DNA from 2 places in the Paenarthrobacter sp. RAF54_2 genome. Region 2 is predicted to be linked to the other one. Evidence: predicted binding sites of a transcription regulator. Region 2 holds the regulator's gene; the other holds the start of a gene.
The links. Region 2 encodes LexA, which represses DNA repair genes until DNA is damaged. Its sites were predicted from a motif close to TCGAACANNTGTTCGA; they were not measured.

Region 1 (3,414 bases), on a different contig from region 2:
TTCTTCGTGCGGGTTCTCGAACAGTTCCAAGGGTTTCTGGTTCCCGGACGGTCGCAGGTCGGTGACCATGATCCCGGCCCGGACATACTTCACTCCCTCGTGGACCTGGGCGAGGAGCGCGTGGGCTGCCCTGGTCAGCAGCACCGGCTCAGCGGTCGGCATCGGCAGGACCAAACAGACCGAGGGGAAGGACTTTTCGTTCGGGTTGAAGTGCGACGTCGCCGCGAAGGCCGTCAACACTTTCGCTTGCAGGTCGTGTTTGGCCAGCCGCGCGGAGGCCATTTGCGCGTACACGCTCATGACCTGCCGCAACCCCGCAGTAGTGGTGATGGGCGTGGAGAAGGACCGGGAGAAGATCAGCTGGTCCCTCCCGATCCGTTCCTCTTCCATCGGGATGCAGGGTGTTCCCTGCAGTTCCAGGACGGTGCGCATCATGACGATGGAGAACTTGTCTCGGATCGCGACAGGGTTTGCCCGGGTCAGGTCCAGGATGGAGAAGATGCCCATCGCGTTCAGGCGCTTGGTCAATCTGGTGGCCACGCCCCAGATTTCAATCACGGACAGCTTGGCCATCAGCGCTTCGCGCTGCTCGGCCGGGACTGATTCCCAGCGGCAGACACCGTTGAACGCGGGGTTGTTCTTCGCCCATTTGTTGCTCAGCTTCGCAAGGGTTTTCGTCGGCGCAATGCCAACGCAGACCGGTACGCCGACATGGCGCCGGCAGGCGGCTTTCATCTCCCGGCCCAGGGCCAGTAGCTCATCGGGTTCGCCTTTGACGCCAAGGAAGGCCTCATCGATGGAGTAGACCTCCAGCCAGGCTGAGTAGCGGCCCAGGAGTTCCATGACGCGGGAGCTAATGTCTCCGTACAACTCGTAGTTGCTGGATAGGGCCACCAGTCCCCATTCCTTGGCCCGGGGCCTGAGCTTGAACCACGGCTCACCCATGGGAACGCCGAGCTTCTTGGCTTCCGGAGAGCGGGTTACTGCGCAGCCATCGTTGTTGGAGAGCACAACGAGGGGTCTACCCTCCAACGCGGGATTAAAGACACGCTCGGCTGAGGCGTAGAAGCAGTTCACGTCCACGTGCGCTATCTCCTGCATGCGGTGCATGACCGCGGGCTTAGACATAATGCAGACACCGTGTCGCGACGCCCCAGATTGTCAGGTCCGAGAGCGCTGGAACCTTGATATCGGGGAAGTCCGGGTTGTCGGCCTGCAGGATGACACCGTGAGCGGTGATCCTCAGCCGCTTGATGGTCAGCTCGCCATCAAGGACAGCCACGACCACGGAACCGTCCTTGGGTTCCAGTGCGCGGTTGACGATCAGCTCGTCGCCGTCGCTGATTCCGGCCTGCTCCATGGACTGGCCGGTGACCCTGACGATAAAGGTGCTGGTCACGTCCTTGATCAGGTGTTCGTTTAGATCGATCCGCCCGTCAAAGTAGTCCTGGGCTGGCGAGGGGTAGCCCGCTGCCACCGCAACGGGTGCCAGCAACACCTTCACCAGAGAGAGTCCCGCATCTATCACACGGGGGCCAACTATCACGCCCACAACACACCTTTATTCGAATATATGTTCGATAGTTCAGTGTACTGCCGAGCTGCGACATAGTAAGCACCCCACCAAGTTGCAGCGGGTGTCCGTTGATCCGGGAGGTGAGTGACCGGCCGGCTGGAGGTGACCGGCCATGCCGTCGTTGGCTAGGAAGCGCGACACCCGTTCTCGGACCCACGGATTCTGAAAGAAATGTAACAAATCTTGCCAAACTAGTGACTTTGGTTCATTTGTAACGCATCATGGAATCAGCCGTTCCCGAGGACGCGAGCGGCACCAACAAGAAGGGAGCGCAGATGACGCGCTTTGTTGATGTACACAACATGATCAGCTGGGTCAGATCCCAGGGTCCGGAGACGATCATCAAAGATCTGATCCGCTACATGGAGGAAGACTTCCGCCGATGGGCGCGGTTCGATAAGACGCCACGGGTAGCCAGTCATACCCCGTATGGCGTTATAGAACTCATGCCCACCAGCGATCATGAGACTTACGGATTCAAATATGTGAACGGGCACCCTTCCAATCCTGCACGCGGCTACCAAACCGTCACGGCATTCGGCGTCCTCGCAGATGTCCAGAACGGCTATCCAACGTTCCTTGCCGAAATGACGATCCTTACCGCGCTGCGCACCGCCGCCACGTCCGCCATGGTTGCGAAGGCGCTGGCTCGACCGGATTCCAGGGTCATGGCCATGATTGGAACCGGCAGCCAGGCTGAATTCCAGGCACTGGCCATGAGAACGGCTTTGGGCATTGCGAAGCTGCGGGTTTGGGACACCGATCCGGCCGCAGTGCAGAAGTTCATCCGAAACATGGTTCCGCTTGGATTCGAAATAGACATGGCTTCATCTGCTCTGGAAGCCGTTCACGGCGCCGATGTCATCACGACGTGCACGGCAGACAAGGCCCAGGCCACGATCCTCAGCGTTCAGCACATTGCTCCTGGCGTCCATCTCAACGCCATCGGTGGAGATTGCCCCGGAAAGACGGAACTGGATCCGTTGATCCTGGAAATCGGTGACGTCTTTGTCGAGTACGAGAGCCAAACGCGGATCGAAGGCGAAATCCAGCAGATGCCGGCCGATTTCGCCGTTACCGAATTCTGGAAGGTCCTCCTTGGCGCCGCACCCGGGCGCACATCAGAAGATCAAATCACTATCTTCGATTCCGTCGGATTTGCTGTGGAAGACTTCGCAGCCCTGCGTTATGTGCGGGACTCCGTGGATGGTTCCGAGTTCTTTGAAGACATCGACCTCGTTGCCAATCCCGACGATCCCAAAGACCTGTTCGGTCTTGTCGGTGTCTTATCACCGATTGGTTAGGCGACTAACTCCGTCCACCAAATGCTTCCAGCTATGACTCCCAAACCCGGACCAAAATCCCCATCTCCCACGGAGCGCTATGCCCACCTCAATCAAGCCCTACTTACGTTCTTCCCTTCTTCTATCAGCAGCTGCGCTCATGGCCATTTCGATGGTGAGTTGTACCGTTCCCACCGGCGAAGGTGGTGACTCCGGGACATCCGAAGATGCCATCACGCTCGGTCTGTTGGCCCCACTCACAGGTGTGGCTGCTGCCGATGGCAAGCTCATGGAACAGGGTGCACGGCTCGCGGTCGACGAAATCAATGCCAAAGGCGGCATCGATGGCAGGAAGGTTGAACTCAAAGCCCTTGACGTACGGGACCAGAAGTCGGATGCGGTCTCGTCTGCTGTGACGCAACTGACCTCAGACCCCGATGTTGCGGCAGTGGTCACCGGCTACGCCAGCACTACCAACTTCGAAATCGATCAGCTCGCAGAAGCTGGAATTCCTTACCTGCTCAGCGGCAACAGCGCCCAAACGCAGGACATTAT
Region 2 (3,414 bases):
CCTGCAGAATCTGCTGCAGGACCTCGTTGGAGCCGTTGGCCGCCCAGATGTTGTCCGCGGAAAGCCCGTGACCGAGGTAATCGGCGAGGGATTCACGAAGTTCGGTGAACTCGCGGTCAGGGTATCGGTTCAGGCCCATGGCCGCGGCCGCAACGGCCTCGGTAATGGCCGCTTGCACATCGGCCGGCACGCCATGGGTGTTCTCGTTGACGTTGAGCAAAATGGGGACATCAAGCTGCGGCGCGCCATAGGGGCTCAGTCCACGCAGGTTGGTCCGGAGGGGAAGTCGGTCAAGTCGCTCAAGCTGGTCACTCACCAAGACAGTTTAAGGTGCCGGTGCGACTGCAGAGTAACTGTGACGCCAGGGACGCCCACTCACGGCCGTCTGGCTACTCAATTGGCGGGAACGAACAGTTGCTGGCCGGGTTGGATGCGTCCTCCGCGGAGATCGTTCAACTGGATGATTTCTGCGATGACATCACGCGGGTCCCGCTCCGGCGCGGCCGCACCGGCGATGCCCCACAGTGACTGCCCGGGCTGGACAGTAACCGTGACGGCCACCGGCGGCTGCAGTTGGGACTGGGAATCCGAAGCCTTGGCCGGAGAGTTGATGAAGCCGGCAAGGCTCAGCAGCGCGGCAAGCAGCAGCATGGCGGGGATGCCGAAGAACACGATCCTGCCGCGCCGGGTAAGCCGGAGACGCGTAGGCGCCGGGGTGTTGCGGAATTCGTGGAACGTAGAGATTGCGGACATGAGCTGAGCCCTTCTGAGCGATTGCCTGCATCGGATGCCCGTTGCCGGCTGCCAATTCCTTGTGTTCGTTGGACCCGCCTCGGATATTCGAACACTTTCTTCGAACATCCGAGCCAGGTTCAACTTTTATAGAACACATATTCGAACCTTGCTATGACATTTTTAGCACTTATCAACGAACGGTGTCGAGACTCGCTAGAACGAATGTTTGATAAACGCCTGTGCCTGGCCTAGGTTTGAGTGAAGAAACAGGCACTGTTTCAGTGGAACAGGAGGGTCTGACATTTTTTCAGATCCAACATCCCCGGGCACACTTCAGACCGTGACCGGGCGGAACAGAAGGGCATTGGCGAACATGGCAGCGAAAGCCACCGGCGGCGGGGTACCCCTGCGGAGCCAGCAGCCTCAAAAGAGTCCCAAAAGCCTGACTGTCCGGCAGAAGAAAATCCTGGAAACTATCCAGCGGTCCGTCAATGACAACGGCTATCCGCCCAGCATGCGCGAAATTGGTGACACCGTTGGTCTGGCGAGCCTGTCCAGCGTCACCCATCAGCTCTCCCAGTTGGAGAAGCTCGGCTACCTGCGCAGAGATCCCAAGCGCCCCCGCGCCATGGAAGTCCTCATGCCTTTGACCCTTGACGGCGGGACAATTCCCGGAGTCGAAGCAGCTACCACACTGCGTAGCGCAGGTGGACTCGCCGTGACGGAGTTGGCCAGTGCCAGCGACACCGCCATGGTGCCCCTGGTGGGACGCATCGCGGCCGGTGGCCCCATCCTCGCAGACCAGACTATTGAGGACGTCCTGCCCCTGCCCCGGCAACTGGTGGGCCACGGCGAACTGTTCATGCTGAAGGTCGCTGGTGACTCAATGATCGACGCCGCAATTTGTGACGGTGACTGGGTAGTTGTCCGGCGCCAGAATGACGCCATCAACGGTGACATCGTGGCAGCACTCCTGGATGACGAAGCCACGGTAAAAACCTTCCGCCAGCGGGACGGCCACACGTGGCTGCTCCCCCAGAACACGCAGTACGAACCGATACTGGGAGACCAAGCCACCATTATGGGCAAGGTCGTTTCGGTCCTGCGCTCCCTCTAAGGCGTTCGCCTACGTTTTCTTCCCGCTCAAGCGTTCCAGGACGCCGCGCACAACATTACGATCCGTCGTTGCCCAGAAGGGTGGCAAAGCGGCACGCAGGAACCCGCCGTACCTTTCGGTGGATAGCCGTGAGTCCAGGACGGCGACCACGCCTTTATCGCCGGTAGAACGGATGAGGCGTCCTGCTCCCTGAGCCAGACGAATTGCCGCGTGCGTAGCTGACACCGCCATGAACCCGTTGCCCCCAGATTGCGCAACGGCCCGCGAGCGAGCAGTCATCAGCGGATCATCGGGCCGGGGGAACGGAATGCGGTCAATCACCACAAGGCGGCATGAACCGCCAGGGACGTCGACGCCCTGCCACAGGGACATGGTGCCGAAGAGGCAGGTGTCCGGTTCATCGGCAAACTGCTTCACCAGTGCTGCCATAGTGGATTCGCCCTGGCAGAGGATGTCCACATCCAGACGTGGGCGCATCGCCTCTGCGGCTTCCTCGGCCGCCCGACGTGAGGAGAACAGGCACAGTGCTCCCCCGCCGGATGCACGGATGAGGTCTTCTAGCTCATCGAGGGCTTCAGGAGAAGTGCCCCTGCCGGGCTTGGGCAGGTGCTTGGCCACGTAAAGGACGCCCTGCTTCGGATAATCAAAAGGCGATCCGACGTCCAACCCAGTCCAGCTCGGTGCACCCTCTCCAATCAGCCCCAGGCCACCGGCGGCAGGCTCAAAGGCGGATCCAATAGCGAGCGTGGCAGAAGTAAGCACCACTGTGTGCCCTGCGAAAAGGCCTTCCCGCAGCCGGCCGGCAACGCTAAGCGGAGCGATGTTGATCAGTGCGGGAGCGGTCTCATCCGGCGGGGAGTACCCCTGCTGGGGATCGAAGGTGCTGTTCCTGGAGAACCACACCACTTCGCGGTTCTCCTTGGCTGCGAGCATCCGCTCGCACAGTTCCAGAATGAGCATGAGCCGTGAGCGCGCAAGCTGCCGGCCGCCGTCGACCGCGTTTGAAGAGTCAGTCTTCGAGTCAGACAACGCAGCGCGTGTGGCATCACGCAGTTGGTCCAGGCAGTCCAGTTGTTCGTCGTTGAGCCCGTTGGGCAGCAGTCCGTTGGGGACTCCGGCAATGGCCATGTCCAGTCGGTCGGCTGCCGCGTTCAGGGCGTCTACGGTAATGGCGGTGTGCTTACGCGCGCTCGAAGCCGCAGCATGCACCATTGCTACGGACAGCTGGCCCGTGACGGCCCCCGTGACCCTGTCCTGCAGCTCATGAGCTTCATCAACCACAACGACGTCGTACTCGGGCAGTACAGCAAGCCCTTCGAAGGCACTGACGGCAAGCATGGCATGGTTGGTGACCACGACGTCCGCCTCAGCCGCCCGGGCCCGCGCCTGCTCGCTGAAGCATTCCTCAGCGAGCGGGCACTTTTGCGCTCCGAGGCACTCCATGGACGTCACGGAGACCTGCCTCCAGGCGCGGTCGGTAACGCCCGGCATCAGTTCATCGCGGTCGCCCGTGGCCGTCTTTTCGGCCCATTCACGGAGCCGGATGACTTCCTTGCCCAATT

Region 1: the regulator LexA is predicted to act here: its motif matches at 1,566-1,581, upstream of AB4Y87_RS20095 (LexA family protein).

Annotation. Positions count from the first base shown of each region.
Region 1 covers NZ_JBFRDV010000022.1:63,131-66,544, forward strand. The annotation lists gene AB4Y87_RS20090 (Y-family DNA polymerase) at 1-1,128, opposite strand, end outside; gene AB4Y87_RS20095 (LexA family protein) at 1,121-1,552, opposite strand; gene AB4Y87_RS20100 (ornithine cyclodeaminase) at 1,852-2,880, shown strand; gene AB4Y87_RS20105 (ABC transporter substrate-binding protein) at 2,960-3,414, shown strand, end outside.
Region 2 covers NZ_JBFRDV010000019.1:78,589-82,002, reverse strand. The annotation lists gene AB4Y87_RS18790 (histidinol-phosphate transaminase) at 1-316, opposite strand, end outside; gene AB4Y87_RS18785 (LysM peptidoglycan-binding domain-containing protein) at 394-753, opposite strand; gene lexA (transcriptional repressor LexA) at 1,109-1,852, shown strand; gene AB4Y87_RS18775 (ATP-dependent DNA helicase) at 1,862-3,414, opposite strand, start outside.